4 regions of the Chryseobacterium sp. CFS2 genome follow, and region 4 is predicted to be linked to each of the others. Evidence: riboswitches for the same ligand, from Rfam matches in the RefSeq annotation. Region 4 holds a riboswitch; each other region holds the start of a gene.
What was found. A riboswitch is a leader RNA that binds a small molecule or an ion and turns the genes downstream of it on or off. The one in region 4 is predicted to bind cobalamin.
Positions count from the first base shown of each region.

Region 1 (7,846 bases), on a different contig from region 4:
AACATTTCCTCCTGCTTCTACTGTTTTATCAGAAACGTCAGTCATACTGATTTTACTTACAAATGAATAGTCAGAAGCTTTATATTTCGTTACACTTTTCGTATTGGCTGTGAAATTGGTATTGGAAACGTAGATAAAGTCATTCGCAAAAGTAATTCCTCTTGGATTATCAAGCTGATCAGTAATTACTGCTAACTTCTTGAACGTATAACGGTCTACAACAACAATTTTGTTTGAGTTATTGATCACAAGATAAGCCTTATTTCCGTTAAGACCAATCGTTTGAAGAACATCACCAAGGATTTCTTTATTGTTATAACCGTACACATCATCCTGCTTCAGGCTTAAATCTCTTGTCAGGAATGTTACTTTAGCTCCCTGGCTGTTAAAATTCCCTTCATTAGAGATAAAATATCCGTTCTGATAAGTGATCGGAGAGATTTCAATTTCGTCAGAACCATTTGTACATGAAGAGATATTAAACAATAATACCACTGCAAAGAGTACAGTTAAAAGTTTAGTTATTTTCATAATTTATTCAATTTTATTTGTTAAAAATTTATTGCTGCATACACACTATAGTTTCTTTTCGGTAAAGGATAGAAAGCAACGGTTTTATAGTATGTATTGGTTAGATTATTCACTTTAAACCCTAAAGTATATTTTTTGGCTAAGGTTGCAGAAACACCCATATTTAAAAGAAAATAAGGATCTATGGCATCTGATCTTTTTTCATCACTTGTCGTGTAGGTAATACCATTCAGCAGTCCCTGTGCGAAAAATTTAAAGAAGCCATATTCATAATCTATATTCGCCGTCCCTCTGTGCATGGGAACGTAAGGTCTCTGCATCTTCGTTTCTTTATCAATAGATTTTGCATAATAGTATCCTGCATTTGCTCTGAATTTATGATTCCCAAACTGTTTACTGAAAGACAACTGGGATTCCAGCCCGTAAGATTCAAATTTATTGATATTGGATGCCTGCCAGTAGCCTAAAGCAGTGGGAAGCCATACAATAAGATCCGTCACATTCATATAATAAGGAGACAAAGTAAGTTTGAAATCTCCCATTTTGAACTCATTTGTCATATCAAACTGAGTAGAAGTTTCGGGTCTCAGATCTTTATTTCCTCCCGGTTCATAATAAATATCATTAAATGACGGATATCTGAAATTCTTTGATACGTTAAGACTCACATCATACCATTTCAAGGCACTCCATTTTCCGGAGAATGAATACATAAAAGGAGACTTCACATCTTCCACAAAATCTTTCTTAAATCCACCTTCAAAACGCAGGTCTTTCGTAGCAAAATACCTCAACAATCCTGAAATTGAGCCGATATTTCTGCTTACATCAGATATTCCACTCGCGTACCCTTCTCCTTTATTGATCTGAAATTCTCCGATAAGATTAAAATTCCATTTTGAATTCAGGAAATAATTGAAATCATTTTTGAAGATATAATTTTTCCCGGTTCCACCACTGGATTTAGGTTGATTTAGTGAACCGAAATACTGAAAGTTTTCTTCCGTATACGCTGCTTTAAAGGAGTTGCTGAAATTTGTTTTGTTCCAGTCCCACGAAAGAAGACTTCTTACACTTTGAGTCTTATATTTTGTCTTTGTTCCTGTTTCTTCATACACAGGATAATGCTGTGAAGAATCAAAAAACTGGCTCTGCCATGAAATTTTATGATCATTCGTTATCTTGTAGGAAGCTCCTGCATTGAACGTAGTATTGTAATAATTTCCGTTTCGGTTAATATAGTTCAGATCGCTTACCTGATAATCATTTTCACTTACAGAATAATTTCCGGAAGCTTTAAAACTGAACCTTTCATTACTGTAAGAACCTTTTACAAAATTATTATAGGTATTAAAAGAAGCAACTTCTGAAAATAAAGAACCATGGAAGCCTTTATTAAAATCAAGGGTATTATTCAGGTGAATACTTCCTCCGATAGCACCACTTCCATACACCACACTTCCGCCACCGGCTTTTATACCGATCTGATCATAGCCGAACAAAGCAATATTATTGATATCTCCCTGTCCCAGAAAACTGGAATTGATATTAATCCCATTCCATACAAATGCTGTCTGCTGAGCGGTAGTTCCTCTGAATGAAGGTGAAGAAACAGCACCACGACCATTTTCTTTAATAAAAACCTGCGACTGAAATCTCAGAAGCTCCGAAAGATTACTGGAGTTTTTCTCGGCATCTTCCTCCGAAATTATTTTTACAGGATGAAAAAGTTTAACCCTGTTCATCTGGTTGTCGAAAACATAAATAGTATCGATGGTTTTCTCTTGTCCAAAAAGAAAGCAACCATACGATGAAAAAAGCAGTACTAAAGATCTTTTTATATCCATACTTTTTTACTTTTCCTCCGAAAGCAATATGTTTTTTAATTATAATTCCGGCAGGTCTCCTGACTTTCGCATTCTGCTCCTTCCCGTTTTTATACAGTGGTTTTTTGCAGAAACTTTTGTTGCGATTTACAGTTGCGGGGACAGTCCGGGAGTTACACCCGATTCCCTTTTCATTCCAAAATACTGGAAACCAAAATTTTTGCAAAGATAGTTTTTTATATGTATTCGCCCAAAACCATACTTATGCTTAAAAAGCAGGTCTTCTTATGAGGTGAAACAAAAAAAGAACAGCTGCTTTCAATATTGAAAACAGCCATTCATCCCACTACTTTACTATTTATATATGTTACTTTTTAATCAGTTTATAAGTCTCTTTTTTACCTCCTTTCACAGAGTATTGTAAAATATAATCTCCTTTTGATAAGGATGAAACATCAATCTGTCCTTCTACAGCATTGAATGATTTCACCCTTTGTCCAACCATATTATAAATTTCTGCGTTCTCTATTTTTCCTGTTCCTTTAAAATATAGAATATCAGCAACTGGATTAGGATAAATACCTATGCTGCTTTTCTCTTTTACAGCGTCATTGACGGATAAAAATTCAGAAGTATCCAGATAAAAAGCGATCATCTGACCTGAAGCATTTGTTCCTGAACCTGCAATTTTCTTTCCATCCTGTGAAATAGCCAGAGGAAGTCCCATGGTTACCCCATTCGTTGCAATTCCTAAGGATGCTGCATAATCATTCAGATTAATCCTTCCGGTAGCAGAAGTCCAGATAAAACCTTCTCCGGACATGGGAGGAGCACCAAATGCTCTGTAATATCCGATAACTTTTTTCCCATCAGCAGAAATTCCTGTTGCACCCCCTTTGAAACTGAAAGAAGCATTAGGATGGGTGATATACGTGAGCCCGCTTACAGTATTCCAAACATAGGGATTAGGATTTGCAGCTCCTATGATGGTATTTCCGTCTGCAGAAATCCCTCCTGCTTCCCCTACATTATTCCCGTTATTATCAGTAATAAAACTTTCTACTCCATCCTGCCATTTTGCACCGCTTCTCGTACCGTTTGATTCATCCTGCCATCCCACAATTACTGTTCCTGCTGCATTAATTGCATTTGCTCTTGAACTGCGTCCGGAAACAATACTTCCAAGATCTACCATTCCGTTCACTTCATCCCATTTCACAGCGTGGGCATTCGCGGCAGTAAGAAACCCCAGCCCTACAATTGTATTTCCGTTGGTAGTCATTCCCCAGGTAGAGCTTACACTTCCGTCCCATCCGGTAGGAACAAGTCCGCCCCGGTTTACCCAAGTGGCAGCAGCAACATCATACGTTGATATTTCATTAAATCCTGTTGCAGTATTGGTAATGGAAGATGATATTTTAGTTCCGTCATTCGAAACAATAGTTCTTCCTGCAGCCGGATATCCGTTTGAAATAGAACCTATCTGTACAAGTCCTCCTGCTGCATTCCATTTATAAATTCCTCCTGCGCTGGTATGCATACTTACTATTCCATTATCAGAAACTGCACCTACATTATAATTTCCTAAACCTATTACAGTAAGCTGCGCTTCTGCAAAACAAAATTTTAGGAAAATACAAGCCGTCAATATTTTCATTGACATTCTGTAAAAATTTTTCATATTTTATTATATTTAGCGTTTCGAATTGGTGGAAACAATATTAATACAATATTTAGCCTATCCAAAGAAATAGGCTTTCATAATTCGTGAATTTCAAAAGAATTTAATTTTTAAAACACTCATAAACAAACAGATACAAAACAACATTTTGAATATGGATTTTACCAGAACTATTCAAAAAAACACAAAAAACAAATTACCAGAACAAAAATTATTTCAAAACAGCAGAAAAACATTCCTGTTTATTTTTATTTACAGCTCTTATTGTATCTATGGGCAGTCCGGTCCGGACTTTACTATTTTAGCCGATAAGGCATTTCTCAAGCTCTATCAGAATTCTGACGAATGCATCAGTTATACCCAGGGAATTCTGGTTAGTGATCAGAATACGGAACACAAAATTGTGCTTCAAAATATTATTTCACAAGCTTTTGCCATGAAGGGCGATTATGTACAGTCTGTGAATATTTTTGCTCAAAAAGAGGATAATAATCTGGCAAATGATCTTTCCTATGATAGGCAGGTCTTCAGTGATTATAATCTTGCGGATCAGTATCAGAATCTGGGGTTGTACAACCAGTCAAAAAGAATTATTTCTCATCTTTTATCTGATCAGAAGCTCCTTAAAAGTAATGATCCGACTTTAAAAGTCACTACCGCAAAACTGTATCAGCTTCAGGCTTTGAACTCCGGAATCAACAGGGATTATCCAACAGCATTGAAAAACCTTGATAAAAGCAATCAATACCTCAGAGGTCATAATGAAGAGAAGAAAATCTTAAAAATCGAAAACAGGATTTTCCAGTCTTCATACCTACTGAAGCAAAATAAACTCCCTGAATATAAATCCCTTATAGAAAGTGTCATTTCAGATCTTGAACATCAGAAAAACAAACCTTTTCTGCTAGGGCTGGCTTATGAGAACTTATCTCAGTATTATTTCCAGAAACAGGATTATACAACAGCTATTGAAAAGCTGGAAACCGGGCTTGCATTGATTGAAAACCTTCCTTTTAACAATTTAAAAATTAAAATTTACGAATCACTGGCTCGTAATTACTACGCTATTCATAATGATGCAAAATACCATCAATACAATAAACTTTATACTGACTTAAAAACAAAAACAGATGTAAGTTCGAAAGAAGGAATACGGTATCTTGTGAAACTCGTTGAGACCAACCAGAATAAAAACATTGAATTTCAAAAACAAATATCACTCAGGTCTTCCCTGTTTTTGATTATCGTTTTATCTTTAATTGTTATAGCTCTGCTTACCTATTTTTTACTCATTACAAGCAAAAATAAAGATTTAAAAAGGCAATTTGATTTCTTTGAAAAGCAGATCAGCCAGAAACCTCAACCTAATTTAATAAGCAAAACTCCTGCAGCAGCAAAAGATTCCGGACCTACCAAAATCTCCAGGGAAAAAGAAGATGAAATCCTCCAAAAGCTTGAAGAATTTGAAAAATCTGACCGCTATCTGAATAAAAATATGTCACTGTCTATGCTTTCTTCACAAATGGAAATCAATACAAAGTACTTATCCGAAGTTATCAATAATAAAGAAAAAAACTTCAACGGATACATTAACAAACTAAGGATCAATCACATTGTACAGTTATTAAGAAGTGATACAGCTTTTCTTAACTATAAAGTGAGCTACCTTGCAGAGTATTCAGGATTTTCATCCCACAGTGCCTTCACAACTGTTTTCAAATCCGTCACCGGAATGTCTCCCAATGCCTATATTCAGGAAATCAGTAAAACTAAAGCCGTATGAAACTATTTTTAAAAATACTATCACTGCTGCTGATAGCTTTTTATATTTTTACGAAAGCACAAAAGACACCAGACAGTGTCTTAATAAAAAAGGCTAAACTTGAAATTTATGACAACCCTGATAATACCATTAGAATTGGGGAACAATTATTAAAGAAATCTCATGATGTAAAGACCTCTATTAATCTTTATATGCTTCTTTCCACAGCCAATATTGCTAAAAGGAACTTTGAAGAATCGTTAAAATATATTTTAAAAGCAAAGGAACTTTCCCAGAAAACCAATGATCCCAAAAGCCAGTCAGGAGTACTGATCTCAGTGGCTATACAGTATCAGCAAATGGAACTTTTCAGCAAAAGTCTTGAAACATTGAATGAAGCTGACCAGTATATTGCAAAAATTCCGGCCAAAAATCCAGAAAGATATAGTGAGACGGCTGCAAGCTACGCCATAAGAGGAATGATTTATAAAAGCCAGTCCAATTCAGAAATTGCATTGGAAAAATTTCTGATTTCTATACAAAGTTATGAAAAGGTTCCCGTGAAGAAAACTACTTATTCCAATATGAGTGTGGTGTATTACAATATTGGGCATTGCTATCTTAATCTCAATCAAATTGACAAAGCACAGGAAGCTTTTTTACAATCTATCGCCTTCGCCCGAAAGAATTATGCTAAAAGTCTGGAAGCTTTTGCCCTGAAAGGAATTGCTGAAATCCATAAACAAAAACATGAAAATCAATCTGCCATAAGCCTTTTACTAAAAGCTGAAAGCCTTTGTAAAAATACCGGAGATATTATTCTGAATGAAGGACTTTACAAAGAATTGGCTGATAATTATCTTGCTATGGGACAGCAAAATCTCTATCAGCAGTATAATAAAAAATACCTGGAAATGCGTTTCAAAAGAAAGCAGAATGAACTGAAGTCCATTAATCAGGTGATTGACAATCACAATAAGGAAACTGCTTTGAAAAGTAAAGATCTGAAATCTTATTATCGCTACATTAAAATTATATCTGTTCTGCTGGGGTGCATTTTTATCGTTATCCTTTTATACTTTATTATAAAAATCAGAAAACAGAATAAAAAGTTTCAGAAAGAGATACAGCAAATGATAAGAACATCATAAGCTCTGAAAATAAAAAAACATTCCGGATAGGAATGTTTTTTTATGATCTGTAATTTTCAATTTATCTACCAATAACCTCAGTGATCGGGTTTCCTACATTTCCACTTGGGAACTGAATTTTCAATAGAGAAGATACAGTAGGAGCAATATCTGTCATGTGATATTCTTTATTGCTTTCTCCTTGTTTCACGCCCCATCCCATAAAGATCAATGGAATATGTGAGTCATAAGAATTCCATACACTGTGTGTAGTTCCTGTTTTAGAATATGGAGGAAGCATAGAATCGTGAGAAATTAACTGGATATCCCCGCTTCTCTGTCTGTTGATCCCATTGATAATTCTCTGTTTAATTGGCTCCGGAATACTCGCTTCCTGAACTCTATCTACAGAAACAGCATATAAAACAGTAGGATCTTTCTCAATTTCTTTTACGGCAAAGTTTCTTACGTCATCCAACTCAAGCTTGCTATCTGCCAATACTTTTCTGTCGAAATAAACCTGGTAGTTATCAATGGCATTGACCAATTTATCTGCTCCGAATTTATCTTTCAGTTTTTGGTTCAGATTCTTTTCAGCATCTTCCCCGAAGAAACCTGTAGTGATTTTATGTTCTTTAAGAAATCCTACAGAATGTGCTCCACCGTGGTCAGCAGATAGGAAAACCGTATATTCTCCTTTTCCTACTTTTGAATCCAGATATTTGAAGAATTCTGCTAAATCCTGATCTAATCTGATATAAACATCTTCTACTTCAATAGAATTAGGTCCGAATTTATGTCCTGCATAATCTGTAGAGGCAAGGTTGATGGCTAAAAAGTCTGTAACCGCATCTCCGCCTAGTTTTTCACCTTCAACAGAAGCTTCGGCTAACTTTAACGTCAACGTATTTCCGAA
Region 1 is NZ_JAZHQU010000004.1:604,350-612,195, forward strand. It holds gene ODR02_RS12605 (DUF5074 domain-containing protein) at 1-531, opposite strand, end outside; gene ODR02_RS12610 (TonB-dependent receptor plug domain-containing protein) at 552-2,378, opposite strand; cobalamin riboswitch at 2,411-2,588, opposite strand; gene ODR02_RS12615 (T9SS type A sorting domain-containing protein) at 2,725-4,038, opposite strand; gene ODR02_RS12620 (AraC family transcriptional regulator) at 4,193-5,821, shown strand; gene ODR02_RS12625 (tetratricopeptide repeat protein) at 5,818-6,951, shown strand; gene pafA (alkaline phosphatase PafA) at 7,013-7,846, opposite strand, start outside.
Region 1: another riboswitch for cobalamin. It lies ahead of ODR02_RS12610 (TonB-dependent receptor plug domain-containing protein); the one in region 4 lies ahead of ODR02_RS02780 (T9SS type A sorting domain-containing protein).

Region 2 (7,846 bases), 580 kb from region 4:
TATCAGGTTCTCTACCGAAAGCTTATCATATACCATTTCATATTCTACACTTTCCCAGTCGGCTTCCACATTATTTTTTCGCTTGAGTTCCTGTGAAAAAGCATATTCCCAGGCAATTTCTGTATTATTTTCTGAAAATTTATTGAATATTTCTTTACTGATTGATTCTGTTCTGATTCTTGAAAATACAGTCATGTTATAGGTGTTGTTGCATTTTACACATCGGTAAATTAACCATATATCAATATTCTTTTTCTGAGCATTCAGCCTGAATTTATCGCTGCAATGAAATCTTTCGCTGTTACAATGGTTGCATTTCTTTTTTAGTAAGGGAGTATTTTTCGCTTTTACCTCCCATATATATTGTGTACTCATTACTTATAATTGCGCTTATTATTCTTTGTTGGATTTTTCCCTATTATTCACGCATTACAAGGATGTTACATGCATCCGGCTTTTAACTTAAAGAGTATTTCTCAAGGTATCGTTTGCCGTATATTTTGGTTCCTGATCAATAGTAATTGTCAAAACCAAAATAACAGATACAGCTACCCTTTGCGGGCAATGCAGTGAATAATATGATGAAATGAAAACCAGTTCGGGTAGAGAATTACCCAAACGAAAGAACGATCAGCCTGTGGTTACGAAGACTGATACTAAGCGATAATAAGTTTAAGAGTTGTTCTCAAAACGGGTTATTTACTTGGTTATGATAAAAGTAGTCAATTTTATCGAAGGACAGGGCATTGTGACATTTAAATTCAAAAAATAAAAATTCACAGGTTATAAAGTGAACCATACAACAAACAAAATTTGAACTATACAACAAACTCAGCCTTTTCATTTCTGCCGAACTTTGTGGTATTAAAATCATCAAAATGATACAGATAAATAAAATTTACATCAACGGCGAATTTGTTACGCCAAAAGGAACAGAAACTTTTGATCTTATAAATCCTTCTACCAATCAAAAAACCGGAGAGGTAGTTTTGGGAAATGAAGAAGACACCAGAATGGCCATCGCCGTAGCAAAAAAAGCCTTTGCTACATTTTCAAAAACAACGAAAGAAGAACGTATCTGTTTTCTTAAAAAACTGCATGAAGCAGTAAGCAAACGTGAAGATGAGCTTGTATCCGTCATGGTGAATGAATACGGAGGAACATTACAATTCTGCAGAATGAGTCTTCAGAATGCCATATCAGCTTTTACCAGCACTATTACCACTCTGGAATCTTATGACTTTGAAAAAACAGTCGGAAATTCTAAAGTCCGTTTTGAATCTTTGGGTGTTGTAGGAATCATTACTCCATGGAATGCCAGCAACAGCTTCATCTGTAATAAACTGGCTACCGCCATTGCTGCCGGATGTACAGCCGTTATCAAACCTAGTGAAATGAGTGCTGTGCAAACCCAGGTTCTTACTGAATGTTTTCATGAAGCAGGGCTACCAGAGGGCGTATTCAATATTGTAAACGGATTAGGAAATGTAGTGGGAAATGAAATCACCCAGCATCCGGATATTGCTAAAATATCTTTCACCGGATCCACCCTTACAGGAAAAGCAATTGCCAAAGGAGCGGTTGATACCATGAAAAGAGTCACCTTAGAACTCGGCGGAAAGTCTCCTAATATTATCCTTGAAGATGCTGATTTTGATAAAGCAATTCCTATGGCTGTTTTCGGGGCGTATATGAACAATGGGCAGGCATGTATTGCTCCTACCCGATTGCTTGTTCCAAAAAATAAGCTGGATGAAGTGAATGAACTTGCTAAAAAAGCGGTACAACAGGTAAAAGTAGGAAATCCCAATGAAGAAGATACTCTTGTAGGGCCAATGGTAAGCGCTAAACAATTTGACAGAGTACAAAGTTATATCCGCCTTGGACAGGAAGAAGGTGCTACTCTTCTCGCTGGTGGTGAAGGGAAACCGGAAGGTCTTGAAAACGGTAATTTCGTAAAGGCAACCATCTTTACCAATGTTCGTAATGATATGCGTATTGCACAGGAGGAAATTTTCGGACCTGTCCTATCCATTATTCCTTACACTAATGAAGAAGAAGCCATTGCTATTGCCAATGATACCACTTATGGCCTGGCAGCTTACATCAGTTCTGCCGACAAAGAGCATGCGGAGCGTGTGGCAGCACAGATTGATGCCGGAAGAATCTGTATTAACGGGTTTGCCCATGATCCTTATGCCCCTTTCGGAGGCTTTAAACAGAGCGGTATCGGACGTGAGTATGGTGTATTTGGGCTGGAAGCCTATTTAGAACCTAAAGCCATCCTTTCCTAATGGTATTTTCTTCACAGCAGAATGTTCTCAGGATCGTTTTGCTGTGAAGATTCTATGATCCTAAAAAAGTTTTGTAAGTTTGAAGAAGAATCCATCCAGAAATATCCGCGTGAGCTATGAGCGAAAATACTATTCCTTTACCCATCAATTATTCCTGTCATTTTTCAGAATTCAGGGAAGGTGAACAGTTTTCACGGATTCACAGTCTGGGACTTGTTCTTTCCGGAGAAATGGAGCTGAATGACGGGATTACAAAGACGATATTTAAAGAAGGAGAACTCTACTCTGCAAGGAAAAACCGTTTATTAAAATTTGCAAAATATCCACCTAAAGACGGTGAAATAAGAACTGTAACCATTTATTTTGACGAAGCCATCTTACGTGATTTCAGCCGTGAATACGGATATCAGGCAGAGAAAAAAGATAATATCCCGGCCTTCATAAAACCGGATCAAAAGGCATTAACAGCCTTTATGTATTCTCTGCTCGCTTATGAGAATCTTCCTTCTTCCACAGAGCTTCTGCGTCTCAAACAAAAGGAAGCTTTACTTCTCATGCTTAATCATGATCCCGGCCTTAAGGATATTTTATTCGATTTTTCTGAACCTTATAAAATAGATATCGAAGCTTTTATGAATAAAAATTTTCATTTCAATGTCAATGTAGAGCGTTTTGCTTATTTAACGGGAAGAAGCCTGTCTGCATTTAAAAGAGATTTTCAAAAGATTTTTGGAATTCCTCCAAGACAATGGCTGCAGCTTCGAAGACTGAAAGAAGCTCATTTTTTGCTTACCCAAAAAGGCAGATCAGTTTCTGACATCTATCTGGATCTGGGGTTTGAAAATTTATCCCATTTCTCTTTTGCATTTAAAAAACAGTTTGGCTATCCACCCAGTACATTACAGGCCAAATAACTTAGATCTCTTTTAAAATATAACCGGATGCAAAAATAGAATATAAAAATGAATGGATTCGTATCTCTCACTCCCATTTTAACCCTTTAAAAAGAAACAGATCGTGCCATAAAATCATGACACGACCTGAATTATTGAATCTAATTATTTTAAAGTTTTTTAAAGTGCATATTCTACTGAGGCTTCTTTAGCGGCAGCTACCATTGCTATTAAAGCTTTTTCTGTTTCTTCCCAGTGTCTTGTTTTCAGTCCGCAGTCCGGGTTTACCCAAAGCTGGTTGGCAGGAATTACGTTTTGTGCTTTTCTCAACAGTTCAATCATTTCTTCTTTTGACGGAACCCTTGGTGAGTGGATATCATATACTCCGGGACCAATTTCATTCGGATATTTAAAATCTGCAAAGGCATTCAGCAGTTCCATCTGAGAACGGGAGCATTCTATAGTAATCACGTCTGCATCCATATCCGCAATATTTTCAATAATATCATTGAATTCTGAATAACACATATGGGTATGAATTTGTGTAGCATCTTCCACTCCACTTGCTGAAATTCTGAAAGCTTCAACCGCCCATTTCAGATAATTCTGCCAGTCTGCTTTTCTTAAAGGAAGCCCTTCTCTGATAGCAGGTTCATCAATCTGAATAATTCTGATTCCGGCTTTTTCCAGATCCACTACTTCATCACGGATTGCCAGCGCAATCTGCTTGCACGTTTCTGAACGAGGCTGATCATCACGTACAAAAGACCACTGTAAAATCGTCACAGGACCCGTCAACATTCCTTTTACCCATTTTTCCGTTTGAGATTGGGCATACTGAGACCAATACACCGTCATAGGAGTCGGGCGGGAAACATCACCAAAGATCACAGGAGGTTTTACACAACGGCTTCCGTAGCTCTGTACCCATCCGTTTTTGGTGAACACAAATCCTTCCAGCTGTTCTCCAAAATATTCCACCATATCATTACGCTCAAATTCTCCATGCACCAATACATCAATGCCGATGTCTTCCTGCCAGCGAATGGTTCTCTGAGTTTCTTCTTTTAATAAAATATCGTATTGCTCCGCGGTAAGTTCTCCTTTTTTGAATTTAGCTCTCCAGCTTCTTACCTCTGTTGTCTGCGGGAATGACCCGATTGTTGTAGTGGGAAACAAAGGAAGCTGCAGGACTTGCTGCTGTTCTTCTTTACGGGTTTTGAAGGCATTTATTCTTTGTGCGTCCTTTTCAGTGACCGCATTTGATCTTTGTTTTACCTGATCATTGTGGATAAGAGAAGAGGTTCTTCTGCTTTCAATGGCTTTTTTATTTTCTTCAAATACCTCAAGAATGTGTTCTTTTTCCGTTCCTGATACCAGTTCTTTAAGCGTCACCACTTCTTCTACTTTCTGTTTAGCAAAAGCAAGCCAGTTTTTAATCTCAGGGTTAAGGTTCGTTTCAAAATCAAGATCGCAAGGAGAATGAAGCAATGAACATGACGGTGCAATCAAAATCCTTTCAGAGCCTAATTTGTCAACAGCTTTTCTGATGAAAGACAATGACTTTTCAAAATCATTTTTCCAGATATTTCTGCCATCAATTACTCCTAACGAAAGACTTAGGTTTTCCGGAATACGATTCAGAATATCATCCAATTGTTCCGGATTTCTAACCAAATCGATATGCAAACTATTCACCGGAAGTGAAACAGCAAGCGATGCATTATCTTTTAATCCGTCGAAATAAGTGGCAACAATGAATTTCAGTTTCGGGAAACGGTTTCTTATTTCTGAATACACAGAAAGATAGGTTTCTTTTGCTTTCTCAGTTAAATCCAGAGCCAGAAAAGGTTCATCAAACTGAATCCATTCAGCACCCTGCTCCTGAAGTTTGGTTAAAATTTCCGTATATACAGAAAGAAGATTTCCAGCCAGATCCAGTTTATCAAATCCTTCTTCTTTTTCTTTTCCTAATAACAGATAAGTAACAAGCCCTATAATTACAGGTTTTGCATTGATACCCGCCTGTTTCGCTCCGGAAAATTCATTGAAAATTTTATCTGAGCTTAATTTAAATTGCTGGTTTTTATAAAATTCCGGGACAATGTAGTGATAGTTGGTATCAAACCACTTGGTCATTTCCATTGCTGTAATGTCCAACCCTTCTTTCTGGTATCCTCTTGCCATCGCGAAATAAAGATCCAGCTCAGAGTTGTTCTTTTTAAGCACCACCTCATGGTAACGTGAAGGAATTGCTCCTACTACAAGGCTCATATCCAATACCTGATCATAATAGGAAAAATCGTTGCACGGGATAAGATCTATGCCGGCTTCTTTCTGAATATTCCAGTTTTGATTACAGAGAGTTCTCCCTGTATTCAGAAGTTCTTCCAAAAGAATTTTACCTGACCAATATTGTTCGCAGGCTTTTTTGAGTTCTCTTTTGCTACCAATACGCGGATAGCCCAGAATGTGAGTTTGCATTTTTTTAAACTTTTTAATTAAACTTAATAGGAAAGTGCTTTAAAATGCTTCGTTATGTTTTAGCGGAAAAAGTTTCAGGAAAGTAATGACATAGCAGACAGTGCATTTCCTTCAGAAAGAAAAATACATGAATCTGATCTATCATCTGTATGACCCAAAAGCTTCAGCCCGCGAAAGCATTGTCAATTCAGTAAAGGCAGGTCTCCTGACTTGTAACAGTTTCCGTCATCCTTCCCGCTTTTGGCAGTGGATATACAAAGACAGAAACTTTTGGTGTGTTACTTACAGTTGCGCGACAGCTCGTGATTTGCACACGATTCCCTATTAATCTACCTTAAGTAAAACCTTTCCTGTTTGATGAAGTATCTATAAAGAACTGTACTTTTACCTTTAACAATTGCTTCCAGTAAAAGTTTTTAATTTTGTGTAAAATTAGCAATACAGAATAAAAGCACAATAAATAAGTAAAAATTAAGCAAAATAAACTTTTAAAAATAAAAATAAAAGCATATAATTCTATATATTTGATTGTTTTAATCATTTAAAAGAATAATATTCTGTGGAACAACTCGATGACAAGGATTTACAGCTGCTCAGGCTGCTCCAGAAAAATGCCAAACTGACCGTTAAAGAACTTGCTAAAGAAGTGAACCTTTCTACTTCACCGGTTTTTGAAAGAGTAAAAAGGCTGGAACAGGAAGGGTTTGTTAAAAGATATGCAGCCGTTCTGGATGCTGAAAAACTCAACCGTGGATTTACCGTTTTCTGCCAAATCAAGCTTAAAATTCACGACAGATCTGTAGGCTATGACTTTGTAAAAGAAATTCTGGAGATTGAAGAAGTTGCCGAATGCTACAATATTTCCGGAGATTTTGATTTCCTTCTGAAAGTTCAGGTAAGAGATATGAAACATTACCAGGATTTCGTATTTAATAAACTGGGATCTGTAGATTCCATCGGGAGTACCCACAGTACATTTGTCATGGCTGAAGTGAAAAACAACCATGGACTTACCATTTAATTGAACAGGAAACCGGTTTTATTCTTCAATCCATTTTCTGAAAGCAGATGTATTGCTCTGGCTTGTAATAAGATGATCTTTCTGACCTTTTATCTGGGCGGAAAGTGTATTCTTATTGTAACGTTCTATTCTTTCAATATGCTTTTTCTGGACGAGTGCACTGCGGTTGATCCTGAAAAAATCTGAAGCATTGAGCTGGGTTTCAATTTCTTTCAGAGTAGATTCATTCAACAGGTGTTTTTTTCCTGTTGTATCAAAAGCAAAGACAATCCCTTCTTCCGCTTCAAAGAAAGTAATGTCTTCCGTATTGATAAAATAGATTCCCTGATGTGAGCTGACCGAAAATCGTTTCTTATAGCTTTTCTCCACAGGGCTGTTATTTAGTATTTGCTGAAGTTTTACCCAAACATCCTCCGGCTCTGATGCTGTATTTCCCAATAGAATAAATTTATCCCAAGCCTTTTGAAAACGGCTCTGCGAAAATGGTTTTAAAAGATATTCAATCCCGTTGCTTTCAAAAGCATTCATCCAGAAACTGTCATACGCGGTAGTGAAGATAACCGGACATGAAATATTCACCTGATCATAGATTTCAAAGGCATTTCCATCTAATAATTCAATATCAGAAAAAATCAGGTCAACCGTTGAGTTTTTAAGAAAAGCAATGGCTTCTTCTACAGTACTTATTTCCGAAACAATTTCCACGGGTCTTTCCAGCTCGCTGATGAAACGTTTTAATTTGTTTCTTGCCGGAATTTCGTCTTCGATGATTACAACTTTTATCATATTTTATGCTGGAATTATGGGAATGACTACTGAAAATTCTGTTTCTGTTTTTATAATTTCTACCTGCCGATCCGTTAACAGCGTATATTGCTCCTTAAGATTACTGAGTGCTCTTCCTGAAGTCTTTTTACTGTTTCGCTTGGGTATTCTGGTATTGGAAACGGTGATTTCTTTATCTATTTCTACGGTGATCAAAACAGGATTTACAGCTGTTCCCAGATTATGCTGAACGGCGTTTTCAAGCAGCAATTGCAGGGAAAGCGGAATGATCCTCCCTGATGATCTGATATGATTTATTTTTAATGAATAAGCACTTCCATATTTATACTGTATCAGATTAAAATATTTCTCTGCAAATGCCAGTTCTT
Region 2 is NZ_JAZHQU010000001.1:52,601-60,446, forward strand. It holds gene ODR02_RS00260 (DUF1062 domain-containing protein) at 1-375, opposite strand, end outside; gene ODR02_RS00265 (aldehyde dehydrogenase family protein) at 879-2,294, shown strand; gene ODR02_RS00270 (helix-turn-helix domain-containing protein) at 2,411-3,208, shown strand; gene metE (5-methyltetrahydropteroyltriglutamate--homocysteine S-methyltransferase) at 3,368-5,671, opposite strand; cobalamin riboswitch at 5,850-6,035, opposite strand; gene ODR02_RS00280 (Lrp/AsnC family transcriptional regulator) at 6,231-6,692, shown strand; gene ODR02_RS00285 (LytR/AlgR family response regulator transcription factor) at 6,711-7,478, opposite strand; gene ODR02_RS00290 (sensor histidine kinase) at 7,482-7,846, opposite strand, start outside.
Region 2: another riboswitch for cobalamin. It lies ahead of metE (5-methyltetrahydropteroyltriglutamate--homocysteine S-methyltransferase); the one in region 4 lies ahead of ODR02_RS02780 (T9SS type A sorting domain-containing protein).

Region 3 (7,846 bases), on a different contig from region 4:
GCCAGAATTCGGTCCCGGGTACAGGAACTTTATTTTCATTAGGCTTATGGTACGTAATACTATAATCTTTTACGGTTGTATTTTTGAAATATTCGCTGCCTGCAATTTCGTACCACTCATCATTATCGGGTTTCCCATTTTTATTTTTGTCGTAGGCCACCATAATAATTCCCGGCTCACAAGATCCTGAACGCTGATCATTAGCATCATTTCCAAAGAATGCATTTCCAAGCACTTTAAAATCTCTTCCATTCAGATTGGGAATTGTATGATCAAAACCGAAAACGACATAACCGCCATATCCTCCAAGGCTGATCATCGTAGAATTCCCTCCTACCAATGATTCATTTGCTTTCTGAAGCATATTCGCAGCAGTATTTCCAGGTATATATTCCGGAATTTCATTCATGAACTGTCCTACAGCAGGACGGAATTCTAATACTTTGGAAATATATTTACTATAAGGTGTTTTTTCTTTGGTAACGATTATTTTAGAATGATAAATCTGCTCCTTCCCTTTATTGTTGATCTTCAAAGTCAGAGGATACGCATCTGCGTCCGGACTGATAAATTCAAGTTCTGAATTTTGAGAAATGATAGAATCATTAATGCTCCATGTAACCGATCCTGATGCATGGGTAGGAATACTCAAAACTTTAAAACGCTCAATGGAATAGGAATCATCAAGACCGTTAAATGTAAATTCATCTTCATCATCATGTTTGCAGGCTATCACTCCTACGAGGAAAACTGATAAAAATCCGATTTTTAAATAGGTAAAGGTATTTCTGTTCATTTCTTAAAGTTTGATTATTTGTATAAAAAAGCAAAGTGGGCAGGAATATTTCCTCCCTCCGTTTTCCACTTAAAGTGTCCGTTTTTATCAAAGCAATACACAAATCCCATGGATACATAATTTCTGGCATCTGTGATGTAGATATCTTCTGTGATGGGGTTTACTGCTATGCCGTAAGGTGTTTTAATGGCAGTTTCGTATTCTTTGTCAAAAATTTTGTTGGCAATAATCTCTTCTGTTTTCACATCAATGATTCCAAATGTTTTTTTATAGCTGTGGGTATTGTAGTTGAATTCATTTCCGTAGAAATAGAGTTTATCATTAACGATTGTCATTTCACTGACTGAGAGATGGAAATCTTTTTTAACAGTTCCTGTGGCTGCATCAATTAAATAAAGGCTTGAAGGAACGTTATAATAATCTCCTCTTGAGCTTACATACAGATCTCCATAATTGTCCTTTTTAATGTGGTGAAGATTGATGGCAACATTTAGTTTTTGGATTTCAGTAAAAGTGCTCAGGTCAATTACAGAAACCGTATTGTCATAATCGGGCGCTTTGTATCCTCCGGAATTGGCAACAAATAACTTATTGCCTACAATTTCCATTTCTTCCGGCTGATATCCCACCACCACCTCACGTTGAATAGAAAGAGAAGTGGTATCAATCTCCACTACTTTTCCTTTTGGTGCTTTGGGATTAATGGCTACAGGTCCGGCATAACTACTGGCATAAGCTTTCCCGTCTTTGAAGGCCAGATATCTGCAGTTTTGCAGGGGAATGGAAGTAATACGTTTAGCGGTTTTGGCATCCAGCACTTCAATTTTATTGGAAACATTGACTACGATATAGAGTTTGCTTCCATAGACTTTGATATCATTTCCTACATCTCCCAGCTCTTTTACTACATTCGGATTGATTTCAGCATAGATATTCCGGTAATAGGTTCCTTTGGTGTAATCAAAAAAATCCAGCGTACATTTATTGCTTCCCATATTCCCTTCATTCAGCATGTAAAAACCTTTTATTGCTGTATTTTCTGAAGGAAGTCCTTCTACCACTTCCTGACGGACAATAATATCATCTGTACGGCATGAAGTAAGAAAAGCTAATACCAGAAATAAAAAATAAAAGTTTAGTTTTCTCATAAGGTGAAGTTTAGAATAAGTTTAAAATTTCTTCCAGGCATCGGATAATTGATGACAACATCATAGTATTGATTGAAAATATTATTCATCTCAAGGCTCACTTTAAATTGGTGATTCGCCCAATTGAATTTTTTCTGAACAGACAGATCGTGAGTGTACCAGGGCTGCACATAATTGTATTGAATATTGTCCTGATTCACATCATATCTTTCTCCTACATACATCGCACTGTAATTGAAACTCCAGTCTTTATAATCTGCCATCAAACTGAATGATCCGCTATGCCATGGGGTATAAGGAATCTGATTACGATAAAAGGTATCTTCCGGATCACTTATATCTCTTGCGCTTTGATACGTGTAAGAGAGCAATGGCCTTAGCTTTACCTTTCCTAATTGCATTTCAGTCTGAATATTCACATCCGCTCCAATGATTTCAACCATTCCAAGATTCATCATCAGCCAGCGGAACATACTTCCATTAGGGGCCGCTACAATTTTATCCTGTACTTTGTTGTAGTAACCATCTACTTTAGCATAAAAGCTTTTAAAGAAATGGTTGGTATAATTCTTCTGATAAGTAAATCCTACGTCATACTGATTGGTAAATTCCGGTTTCAGATAGGTATTTCCGATATTGGTATAATATAAATCATTGAAAGTGGGAAGTCGGAAAATTCGTTTATAGAAAGCTCTAAGTGTAAGCTCAGGAATGATCTCAGGCTGATAACTCATAAATACGGCTGGTGTCCATTCTCTGCTGTCTCCGGGTCTTTTGTTTTTTCTTACTTCTTCAAACGTAAAAGTTCCTAAAAGGCTTCCCAGAATTTTGAACCTGTTCCACTGATAGGTTGTTGCCAATGCCACCAATGTGGTATAGCGTGTAGGATAAGAAAAGTTATCAAGATTAGCATCAAGATTATTATATTGAAAATCTCCGCTCAGACTCACATCCCAATTGGGTGTGATAGAATAGATATTGGATGAGGAAAGATAGAGCTCTCTTTGGATATAGGTATTATCGGTATGAATAATAGACTGCGAACGAACCGTATCCATGAAATGAGTATAATCGTAGGCGAATTTTGCTTTCAGCTGTGTTTCAAATTTTGGGAACAGTTTTTTTCTCAGATTGGCCTGTACAAAATAATTTTCGTCAGAAAGTCTCGCTCCTCTTCCACCAAAACGGCCGTTAACAATAGGGGCCGGCATCCCACGGTTTGAAATATAACCGTAGCCACGGATATTCCAGCTTCCGTTATTTAAAGTGCCATTGATAGACGTTTCAAAACGTTTTGCCCTGATATCTGAATCCTGTCTCTTTGCGATGGTATCATAAGCCTGCTGGCCATCGGGATATTTCTTGGCATACCGAAATCTGTAAATCCCGTCACTCTGCATGAATTCTCCACTGAAACTGGCAGAAACTCTGTCTGATATTTTTTGTTCCAAACGGAATGATGGATTGAAAAGATCAATGGACGCACTTTTTGCTCTTATAACGAGATTGGTTTTTCTTGTTCCTTTAAATACGGGTGTCTTGGGCTGCAGATAGATCGATCCCGAAGAGCCAAAGTCTTTTGCAGGTTGGAAAATTTCACTTTTCTGCCCGTTATACAATGATATTTCTTCCAGATCATCTAATGAATATCTCCCGAGATCTACCAGCCCGTTTTGAGCATTTCCCAATTGAATTCCATCATAGAAAACACCTACATGCTGGCTTCCCATACTGCGGATATTAATGGTTTTCAAACCACCTAACCCTCCATAATCTTTGATCTGAACTCCGGAAAAATACCGCAAAGCATCAGCAACTGAATGGCTGTTCAGTCTTTCCAGCTGCTCACCTTGCAGGGTTTGTGCCGGAATAATTTCTTTAAAATTCTTTTTATAAAGACTAATCGCCTTGATGGATTCCTCCTTCAGAGTGTCATTTTTCTTTTTTTGAGAATATAAAAGTTGAGATGTGATCACCAGTATTGTGAAAACAGCTTTATGAATTGCAGAAGTAGTTTGTTTTGCCGCCATTAGCTCATTTAGGATAATGAAGACGCTAATGGATATAAGAAAGCAACGACAAAGCACAGCTGTCACTGCACAGAATCATTGATGTCCTAAGCTTTATTCCACGAAAGCGTCAAACGATTATTTTCTGGCAGGTCTTCTGACTTACTCCATTTTTGAAATCCTTCCCATTAAAAAACAGTGGATATATTCTTCAAAAACCTTGGTGTGGAGCTTACAGCAGCGGGTCTGTTCCGGATTTTCACCGGATTCCCTTTTAAGAGCTTTTTAGGGCTCACCAAATTCCGGCAAAGATAAAAAATTATTCCTAACCCCCAATTAAAATAATGATTCATAAACAATTAAAGCTCCCGAAGGAGCTTTAACATGATTTTCAAAAGGGTTTTTATTTAAATTCCAATATTCAGGAAAATACTGAATCTTGATTTTGCTTCGATATCACCTCCTGCCAGATGGGTATACATAGGAAGCATGAGTTCACTTCCCAAACTCAGCCTTTTGTAAGAAGCTTCAAAACCCAATTTCCCATACAAAGCACTTCCTGCAGTATTAGGCAAGGCTTCATTGAACTGTTTATTCTGAGCATAAACCTCTCCCTGAACTCCCGTTTTTACAGAAAAAATAGATTTTTCATTCCCCGCAACCTGATAAAAACCTGTTGCAGCATAATTCCATTGGTTTCCAAATCGGTAATTTTTCTTATTCTCCGTTTTGATGGTATAATCTGTATTCACCAACACAGCCACTTTATTTTTCTGAAACTTATAATTCAAAGCGGCCTGATAATCCCAGCTTCCGGTTCCCAGCTGAAAACTCGGATTAACGCCGGAAGCTCCTTTCTCATCGAATTTCCCCAAAGGGATTTTCACACCCAACCCTCCGCTTAAGTGGTGAAAATTATCTTTAGAACTCATCAGCTGATAAATTCCCATCAGGTTAAGATCCCCGATTCCATTGATTTTGATATCTCCCTGTTGGGTTTTCTTTTCATGGAAATGGAATGGCAGACTTGCATATACACTCAGTTTTTTAGTTAAAGGAATCTTTCCCCAAAGCTGTAAGGTATTGAAATACTGATCCTGTGTAAGATCTTTCACAAATAGGTTTTCTTTTGCTTTGTAATGCTGGGCAAAGTATTTGATTCCGATAAACTGTGGATTCAATAAAGACTCAAAGCCGGAAGAACCGTTTCCTGCAGCACAGCCACAGGCATCACAATCATCATCAAAATCAAATCTGCTAAAGCTGTCCGGAGCTATATATGCGCTATCTCTGATGGTTTTTGCCTGATATTGCCCAAACAGGATTAAACTTATTATTACTATAATCTTCTTCATGTTTTCTATAAATTATTCTGCAAATTTTGGATTGGATATAAAACTTTTATCTGATAATGTTTTCAGGAATGCAATGATCGACTGTTTTTCCTGACTGTTCATAGCAATACCTATATGCCCATTCTGTTTCAGCTGCGAATCCAGATTGGGATTATCTTCTACCTGATCAGAATAGAAATTAAGTACCGCCTCTAAGGTGTAAAATCTTCCGTCATGCATATAAGGTGCTGTATATTCTACATTTCTCAGACTCGGAACACGGAATTTCATCCAATCTACCTGATTAAGAGTAACTCTGTAGCGTCCTGCATCTTTGAACTCGGTGTTATAATACATTCCTGTATTGCGGAAACTTTCATCGGTAAATAATTCTCCACTATGACAAGAGGCACATTTCTGACCGAACAAAGCCATTCCCTGAGATTCTGTTGAAGTTAGCTGCTCTTTTCCTTGTCTGAATCTGTCATATTTTGAATCTGCAGAAATCAGTGAAGCCATAAACTGTGACAGCGCTTTTAGAATTCCTTCTCCTGTAATCGTTTCATCTCCATAAGCTTCCCTGAAAAGTTTTTTATACTTCTGGTCATCTTTTATTTTTGAAATAGCTTCCGGTATAGAACTGTCCATTTCATTGATGTCTGTAATAGGGCTGATGGGCTGTTCATTAAGATTATGAATGACACCGTCCCACATATATCTTTTCAAAAAGGCCATATTCTGAATGGGTGGAGCATTTCGGATTCCAATTCTGTCATCTACCCCATGGCTTACAGTATGCCCATGATGGGTAAAAGCGTTTTCCTGAATATGGCAGAAACCGCATGAAATGGTATTATTCCGGGAAAGCTTTCCTTCGTAGAATAATTTTCTTCCCAATTCTACACCGTTTTTTGTCACCGGATTCGTTGATTTATCAAAAGTCATTTCAGGGAAATAAGAAGGAAACTGCAGATTATATGCTTCATCATTTTCCAGCGGCTGTATCACCTCATCTGAACAGGAAATACAACTCAGCAGAAATACACCCAGAACCAGTATTGTTTTTACAAAAAAATTAATCATTATGAACGTGATCTACTTTAAACATTTTTGTAAGGTTATTGGTAACGTCTACCAGATGTTGATTTGAACCCATCAGCATATCATTAGTTGCGGTAAGGGTAAGCGCTTTATCTCCACTCAAAAACTGATTCAGATCTGCCAGAATATGAACAGAAGGGCGAATTTGTCCTGTTACTCTGGCTGTTGTTGGAAGATTCAAAGTAATTTCACGATAAAGATCAGGGGTATTATTTTCCGTAGTATTTCCCATATTTCCTGTATGATTCATGAATTCCTTTGATGGAGAATCTGCTCCATACTTTCCTTCCAGTTTTACAAAAACATATCCGGCTGCCCATGACCATGACATCCCTTTCTGCTTGGCTTTTGTCCAGAATTCAGCTTGACCGTCCTGTCCCAATAAGTAAGCTTTCTGGCTGATTCCTAATCCGAATTTTATTTTTTTATAATTATTTTTCGGAATACCCTCCAGGTTGAGGTATATAATTCCGGCTACCGCATCAGCCTGATCCACGATGAAAGCACCTTTATCAGGGTTGTTTTCATTGTATTTAAATTCATTCCCGTTCTCGTCTATCAGGGAAATGTTACTGATTACATATTTTAAAGCAGAAAAATTATGTTTCTGTCCATTAGAAGAAGTCTGAACCGTTTGATTCAGGACAATATCTCCTACATTATTAAATCCGTTTTCAAATTTAATCTGAAGTTTTCCGGGCGTAGTATCCTGTGGATTTTCATCATCTCTGCTGTTTTCGCAGGCTACAAAAGAGAATAAAGTAAAGGCAATAAAGAATAGTGATAAAAATTTATAAATTTTCATTGTTGATTTTTTTAAGTTGAATGATAATTGTTGAATGTGAAGACATTCTTTTTTTTACCACAAAAGGCACCAAAGCTCTTACACTTAAGGTATATCAAGTGGTAATTTTTATGCACAATAAGAACACTTAAGCATTTTTATTTATCTGTGCTTTTGTGACTTTTGTGGTTGAATAGTGATCGTTTAACTTAAAAAACCGGTGGTTTGAAAATATGGGTAAGAAACAGAAAAGAATAGGCTGTTTCATAAGTGAAGTTGAAATTGAAAAACGGTTGTTTTTCAGCAGTAATGATCTCTGCAGTTTCAGGCAGAATATAGGTATCAAGGAGTTTAGGTCCTGAGCTTTTGAGTTTCTGAAAAGGTGAAGATTCTGAATCATTGGTTTTAGCCAATTCTTTACTCAGGTAACACTTTCCGTTACAGTGAACCTCTGGCCTGGATTTATTAATACAGAGAACTTTAACGATATAATCATAATTTACAGCATACTCTATCACAGGCACTAAAGGTCTTAGCACCATGTAAAAAGTAAAAAGTATGCTGTAAAATAATTTCATCAGATTATTTCTTGCTTAAAGCTTCGTCATATCTTCTGCTGATTTCTTTCCAGTTGGTAACGTTCCAGATCGCGGTAAGATAGTCTGCTCTTTTAT
Region 3 is NZ_JAZHQU010000002.1:132,002-139,847, forward strand. It holds gene ODR02_RS04055 (cell surface protein) at 1-796, opposite strand, end outside; gene ODR02_RS04060 (YncE family protein) at 811-1,944, opposite strand; gene ODR02_RS04065 (TonB-dependent receptor plug domain-containing protein) at 1,941-3,974, opposite strand; cobalamin riboswitch at 4,084-4,268, opposite strand; gene ODR02_RS04070 (transporter) at 4,361-5,308, opposite strand; gene ODR02_RS04075 (cytochrome-c peroxidase) at 5,321-6,370, opposite strand; gene ODR02_RS04080 (MbnP family protein) at 6,363-7,193, opposite strand; gene ODR02_RS04085 (hypothetical protein) at 7,382-7,750, opposite strand; gene ODR02_RS04090 (superoxide dismutase) at 7,755-7,846, opposite strand, start outside.
Region 3: another riboswitch for cobalamin. It lies ahead of ODR02_RS04065 (TonB-dependent receptor plug domain-containing protein); the one in region 4 lies ahead of ODR02_RS02780 (T9SS type A sorting domain-containing protein).

Region 4 (7,846 bases):
GAATTGAAATTGAGGAAGATCAGCGTGAAATTTCTGAAGAAGCAAAACATGCACAGACCGAAAAAGATCTGTTGTATAAGATTCATGAAGTAGCCAATACTTATTTTCAGGAGATTCTTTGGGATGATCATGAAGGGAGAAGTATAGGTCTTTCTTATTTTAAAGAAAGAGAGCTTAAGGACGATATTATCAAAAAATTCCAGCTGGGATATTCTCCGGAGAAAAAGAATGCTTTCACAGCGTATGCACTGGAAAAAGGATATACCAAAGAAATTCTTGAAAAATCCGGACTTTCTATTTTTCCTGAAAATACACCTGCAGGGGTAGACCGTTTTAGGGAAAGGGTTATTTTCCCGATACATAGTTTTTCAGGAAGGGTTTTAGGTTTTGGAGCAAGGATTCTTAAGAATAATGTAAAGACTGCAAAATACCTCAACTCGCCGGAAACGGAGATCTATCATAAATCCAATGTCCTTTATGGATTAAACCAGAGTAAACAGGCCATTTCAAGAAAGAATGGCTGTCTTTTGGTGGAAGGATATATGGATGTGATTTCACTTCACATGTCCGGAATTGAAAATGTGGTGGCAAGTTCCGGAACGTCTTTAACTACTGAGCAGATCAAACTGATTAAGAGGCTTACGGAAAACGTAACCATTCTTTTTGATGGTGATAATGCCGGTATCAAAGCCAGTTTCCGAAGTATTGATATGCTTTTGACTGAAGGAATGAATATCCGTGTGTTACTTTTCCCTGATGGAGATGACCCGGATTCTTTTGCCAGAAAACATCCGCAGGAATACGTTGAAAAGTATATCGAAAATGAAGCGATGGATTTCATCGACTTTAAAGCGGAAATTCTTTTAAAGGATATCGGAAATGATCCTATCAAAAAGGCTGAAGCCATCAGAGATATTGTTAAATCTGTTTCTTTTGTACAGAATGCCCTGAAAAGAGAGGTGTATCTTAAAGAGGTTTCCAACAAATTCGGACTTTCCGAGCAGAGTCTTTTCAATGAACTGGATGTTCAGAAGCAGATTACGCAGAATCAGACGCATCATGTACAGCAACAGCAGAAGGAGAAAGCAGCCGCTCCCAAGATGGAGATTGTTCCTTTGAATCAGGAAAAAGAAGATCCTTTTCTGTATGATGTATTGTTCATGGAGAATAAGCTTGTAGAACACATGCTGGCATTTGGGGATATTATTCTGAAACGTAGAAATGAACAAGGTGAAGAATATCAGATTACAGTAATTGAAGAAATACTTCATCATTTTGAAGAAGAGCAGTATGCATTTTTAGTTAAAGGCAATGAAATCATTATCACTCAGGTGAGAGAAGGAATTCAAAAAGATGAGTTGAGAAGTGGAAACTTTTTTGTATCTTTTATGGATGAAGAGATTACCACGAAGGTTGTAGATGCTTTAATTCCGTTGGATGAGCTTGAAAACTGGGCTTCCAGAAATATTTATCCACCTAATTACGGGGATAAAGTGGCAGATCAGATCAAGGGAGATGTTTTATTGCATAAATACAGATATATTGATTATTTAATCACCGAAACAGATAAGGAGCTGGATGTGTACAGGGATACTGATGAAGTAAAGTACTATGAACTTATCAAGAAAATCACCTTATTGAAACAAGCTTCAATGCGATTGAGTAATATCATCGAATATTCGCCTATCAAAGGAATCTATGGAGATAGAAGAAGATAGTTTTTAAGTCAGTTTTTTTGATATTCTGTGACAAAAAGTCCTATAAAATTTTAGGAATAAATATTGTAATTTAAACTTCGAGAATAGTTAAAAATAATACATAATAGAAATATGGACATTAAAAAAGAATTCAGAGATTTCTCTGTAAAACATTTAGGAAACAACGGTTTGGTTACCGATCAGTATATGGGAATGTATGGCCCAACGAATCTTACTCCGTACATCATGGAAGAAAGAAGATTAAACGTTGCTCAAATGGACGTTTTCTCTCGTTTGATGATGGACAGAATTATCTTCCTGGGAACAGGGATTGATGATCAGGTAGCAAACATCGTTACAGCACAGCTTTTATTCTTAGAAAGTGCAGACCCTTCAAAAGATATTCAAATCTACATCAACTCTCCTGGTGGTAGCGTATATGCAGGTTTAGGTATTTATGACACCATGCAGATCATTAAGCCGGATGTAGCAACAATCTGTACAGGGATGGCTGCTTCAATGGGAGCTGTATTATTGGTTGCCGGAGAAAAAGGAAAGCGTTCTGCGCTTAAGCATTCAAGAGTAATGATCCACCAGCCTTCAGGAGGTGCTCAGGGAGTTGCTTCTGATATGGAGATCAACTTAAGAGAGATGTTGAAATTGAAACAGGAGCTTTATGAAATCATCGGTCATCACTCAGGACAAACTTACGAGTGGGTAGAGAAATCTTCTGACAGAGATTACTGGATGACTTCTGAAGAAGCTAAAGGCTACGGAATGGTAGATGAGGTTCTTCAAAGATCTACAGAGAAAAAATAATTGATTGTAAAATCATAAAAAACCGCACCCAATAGGTGCGGTTTTTTTGTTCGGTTTATTATAGATTTAAACTGTATTGACTGGGTGGATTCCTGCGGAACGACACAATTGAAATGATGGTTTATACATAAAGTTTGTCATTCCGTAGGAATCCAGCCGCAATTATTCATGAAGAAATACTTCAGAAATAATCTACAATCCAGACCAGATTTCAATTAAAGACGTAAAAATTCCCATCCTTTGGAGGGGTGGCGAAAATTCAAAGAATTTTTGACGGGGTGGTTTTCTACACGCATTCTTTAAGAAATAACAATTAGGCACTTTTCTTTATTTTTTAACAATCTTATATATCACAGAACCTCTATTGGTTTTAATCTCAACAAAATAAACTCCTGTCTGCAAGGCTTGAATATTAACCTTCGCCAGCTGGGAAGTCTTTACTTTCTGTCCTGTAGCAGAATAAATATTCACTTCTTTCAGTTTCTCATCAGTTTCAATCTGAATAAAATCACTGGCCGGATTTGGATAAATGCCGAATTTTTTCTTTGTAACTGATGAAGTACCCAATGTCAGTTGTGCTTCAGTTGGAGTAAATGGTCTTCTTTGTCCGAAGCTTAATCCTAACCAATCGTTATTGCTCAGCTGAACCTGAGATAGATTTGCTTTCATTTGCCAGCTTGATAAATCTTTTCCTTTATACAATTTCCAGCTGTCCGATCCGGAAGTATTCCCGGTAAATGAATTTAATGATAAGTTAGAAATCTGATTGTTCGCTGATGTAAAATTAAAATAGGAAATCTGAGTCTGAACCAGCTGTAGAGCCTGCTCTGCAGTTATACTTCCGTTATATTTAATTCCAAAAACAAAAGAATTGGCATTTCCATTGGCATTGTCTGTCCCAAAATCAATAACTATGAGACTTTTATTATTTCCGGTTCCTACCCAATGAGTAACCTGAGAGGGAGTAAACCATGAAGAACTATAAGCCGGAACAGGAGGAGAAGGAGGGATGTCATAATGATCAATGCCATATGAAACTCCATACCATTTTCCGTCCGCTAAAGGAGTATAGCCTACACCGTTGTTCCATGTCATGCCGGATGCACTGGATCCGGACCATGTTATCCAGCTGTCATCAATGGTGGATGTATGATGGTTATAATTAAGAATAGAAAGATATCCTGTGGGAATATCAACGTTCATTTGGGGTTCTGCTGCCACAATTGCATTGATAAGATCTTCCATCAATAAATCATTGCCATCAAAACGGTATCCCCATGCATAAGAATTGGGAGTACTGCTGTCATTAAAATCTGCAATGAAATAGGCCTTTTTAGAACCGGTTCCTACCCAAAATTTAATGTCGTTTTCTGTAAATTGGGCCGACAAGAGCTGTATACAAAGCAGTAAGAAAAAAAGATAAATTTTCCTCATGATATCATTAATTTAAAGTTTTATTCCCGAAACTTATCTTCAGGGGGAGAAACAATTCTTTCTCTGAAGTCAGTATTCTAAGGCAGGTCTCCTGGCTCACATCTTACAGCTTCCTTCCCGGATTTCCCTCCAGTGGATTATTATGCTATAAGTTTAAACAGTTTACAGTTGCGGGTACAGCTCAGGATTTGAATAGTATTCTCACCTGATTCCCTATTAATGAACATTGTTCAGCCTTAAAACGCTGCAAATATATCATATAAATTGATGAGTCTGTTTTGTGAATTATTTTTTTTCAGATATCCTTAAAAAATTGATTTTAATATTGTTTAATGATTTGATTGTATTGTTATTGTTTTATTTTTAAATCCTGAATTTTTCTGTTTATATTCAATTCATTTTGTAGATTCTAATGTTAAAATACAATTATCATTATATTCAAGATCAGTTTACAATCAGTTTATACATTCGCAGCCATAAAATAGCATATGAAAAAATTACTATGGTCTGTTGGAGTACTGGCAGTATTGGCCTCATGTAAAAGTGATGATGACACAACAATAATGAATCAGGATATTAATTATTCCAAACTTCCTCAGGAGTTTCCATTTACAAAACTGGCTACGATTAACGGAGTGGATGTTATCAACGGCGGATTTGGTTCCGGAGCCGCAGCCCACCCTACAAGAAAAGGTGAATTTTATGTCATTACAGACAGAGGTCCAAATACCGACTTCCAGAATGGAAAAAAGTTCTTAGCACCTAACTTTACGCCAACGATTATGCATTTTAAAATTAATGCTGACGGGAATGTAGAGGTTATCAAATATATTAAGCTTAAAAATCCATCAGGACAACCTATTACAGGTCTTCCAAATCCTGTAGGAATGGGAAGTACAGGAGAAATTGCTTATGATGCTTCCGGAAATGTTTTAGGTACTGATCAGTACGGTCTTGACAGTGAAAGTATTGTAGCAGCAGCCGACGGTACATTCTGGGTTTCCGATGAATACGGACCGCATATTGTGCATTACAGTGCAGAGGGAGTAGAAATGGAAAGAATAAGCCCGATAGGTGTAAATACCGGATCCAGAAAACTACCTGCCGTTTTAGCCAAAAGAAGGGCCAACAGAGGGATGGAAGGATTGTGTATTACTCCGGACGGAAGAACGCTGGTAGGAACCATACAGTCGATGATGCTGGTACCAAGCAAGGCATTGGCAACCAATACTACTTTAACGAGAATTGTCACATTTGATATTATTACAGGGCAGACCAAGCAGTTTTTATATAAACAGGATGGAGGTGCTTCGGATTCGGTTTGTGATATTACGGCGTTAAGTAACAACGAATTTTTAGTGATCGAAAGAGACGGAAATTTTGGTTCCCAGGGAGGAATTAAAAAAGTATACAGAATCAATCTGAGCAATGCAACGGATGTAAACGGAACAGATATTACTGCTGTGGACGGTATGAAAGTGAATGGAAAAGCTTTGGAACAGTGCTCATGGGATGAAATTACCACTGCCGGAATAAAAGCTGTGACCAAAACATTGGCTGTTGATCTTGTTGCAAAACTGGGGTATGAGCATGATAAGTTTGAAGGGATCGTTTATTTGGGAAATAATAAACTTGCTGTTTTCAATGATGATGATTTTGGAGTAGTGGATGATGGAAACGGAAATCCGAAAGCTAAGATTCTTCCTAAAACAGGGAAGGTCGATAAAGGAACGATGTATGTAGTCGATATTAAATAATTAGATTTTTTTAACGGAAAACGGCGGCATCGAAGATGCCGCCGTTTTTATGTATCAATAGGAGCAGACTTAATCCGGGACCTGTTTTTTTTGATATTAGTTAAAACCTTCAATAATCTTAGAGAAATCCTCTAATTTCAAAGCAGCTCCTCCAATAAGACCTCCGTCAATATCCGGCTGAGAGAAGATTTCTTTTGCATTGTCTGGCTTCACAGATCCTCCATAAAGGATTGAAATTTCATCAGCAACTTCCTGTCCATATTTGGCAGCAATGATGCTTCTGATATGTGCATGGATTTCCTGAGCCTGCTCAGGTGTTGCCGTTTCTCCTGTTCCGATAGCCCAAACTGGTTCATAAGCAATCACTACTTTTTTGATCTCTTCAGCAGAAAGTGTGAAAAGAGCCACTTCAGTCTGATTCTTTACCACATCAAAGTGCTGTCCTGCTTTTCTCTGTTCAAGAGTTTCTCCATTACAGTAAACAGGAATAAGGCCTTTATCAAGAGCTAATTTGATTTTTCTGTTACAGTGAGAATCTGTTTCTCCGTGATACTGTCTTCTTTCAGAGTGTCCGATTAATGAACCGGTAGCATCGATAGATTCCAGCATATCTGCAGAAATTTCTCCCGTGTAAGCTCCACTTTCATGCTCACTCATATCCTGAGAAAATACTCCGATCTCATCCTTTTCAAAGATGTCTTTTGCCATCATTAAATATAATGCTGGTGGTGCAATCCAAACCTCACAGTTCGTAGCATTATTGTTTTTATAGCTTAGTAACTGAATCATCAATTGTTGTGCATCAATTACATTTTTGTTCATTTTCCAGTTTCCTGCAACTATTTTTCTTCTCATAAGATTTATTATATTGATTTATTTACTTTTTTCGCGTTTATAATCCCCAAAGGTTCTTTAGTAAAACATAGAAAGTATGCTCTTCTTCAGTTACTTTATTATCTGCTTTAATAAGTGATTTTGCAAACTGAACAAACTTTATACGTTCTTCTTCTGTAGAATCTTCGTGGAAACATCTTGCATGGAATTCAAAATGATCTTTCCATTCTTCAGGCTGTAAAAGAGCAAGGGTCTCAAGCTCATTGTCAAGATTCATTCTGAACGGGAATTCATCTGCCAGGTACTGCTGTACAAGCATTCCCTCCTCAGGAGCAAACTCTCCGTCCACAGAAGAAAGGATCATTGATAAGTGATAACCAGCGATTGATTTATTTGATTTTTGCATGAGTAGTTGTATGTTTAAGTTTAGTGTTTAAAGTTGATAATTGATAATTGAGCTATGATTATCCCTTCTATCATTTATAATTCATCATTCATCATTTATAATTAATTAACGTAGTCCTTTGCAGGCTGTTTGTCAATGATTTTTCCATTTTCAAGAATCAGTACAAATGGGTTGCTTCTTGCTATTGTTTTGATGGCAGTTCCGTCCATCATTAAATTTTTGATGGTTTTAAAAGTATTGGGTTCCGTAGAAACGCCATAGAGAAGAGCTCCTTTCTGAGTTTTTACTTTCGCTTCTACTTTCTGAAGAAGATCTGCAGGAACATCTTTGGGATGGTAAGAGAACACCAAAATTGCTTTCGGAGCATTAATGATCTCATTGGTAGCGTCCATTCCTGTAGGGTCTTCAATCTTAAATTTCACAATTTCAGACTTGTAGCCCTCTTTGGTTAGTACAGATTCATTCTTGCCTTCTTCAATTTTCCATGGAGAACCTTCTGCCCAATATTCTGTTTTTTTGATATAATCATCCTGATTTACTTTTACAACAGCTCCGGTTTTCTGATTTTTCAGAGAATAGAAAGTCTTGTATTCAGAAGGATTTTTTTCGATTTTTACTTTTTCACCTTTAATATCTGTTCCTATTTTATAATCACGGAAATCTATGATCGGTTCATGCATAATTCCTTGCGCCATCACGTAGATCATTCCCAGTGAAAAGACTGTTAAAAGGATATATTTAAATGTATTGGAAGGCTCTTTCTCCGTAACTCCATACTCATCTTTTTTGCGGAATTCTTTTCTGTAAAGAACAAATAGTATAATCAATCCTACAAGAAGGACAACATCTTTAAGGAAGCTCTGCCAAGGCGTGAATTTGATAGCATCACCAAAACATCC
Region 4 is NZ_JAZHQU010000001.1:627,983-635,828, reverse strand. It holds gene dnaG (DNA primase) at 1-1,718, shown strand, start outside; gene clpP (ATP-dependent Clp endopeptidase proteolytic subunit ClpP) at 1,830-2,516, shown strand; gene ODR02_RS02780 (T9SS type A sorting domain-containing protein) at 2,844-3,950, opposite strand; cobalamin riboswitch at 4,015-4,204, opposite strand; gene ODR02_RS02775 (esterase-like activity of phytase family protein) at 4,439-5,707, shown strand; gene tpiA (triose-phosphate isomerase) at 5,804-6,562, opposite strand; gene ODR02_RS02765 (TerB family tellurite resistance protein) at 6,600-6,947, opposite strand; gene ODR02_RS02760 (BT_3928 family protein) at 7,049-7,846, opposite strand, start outside.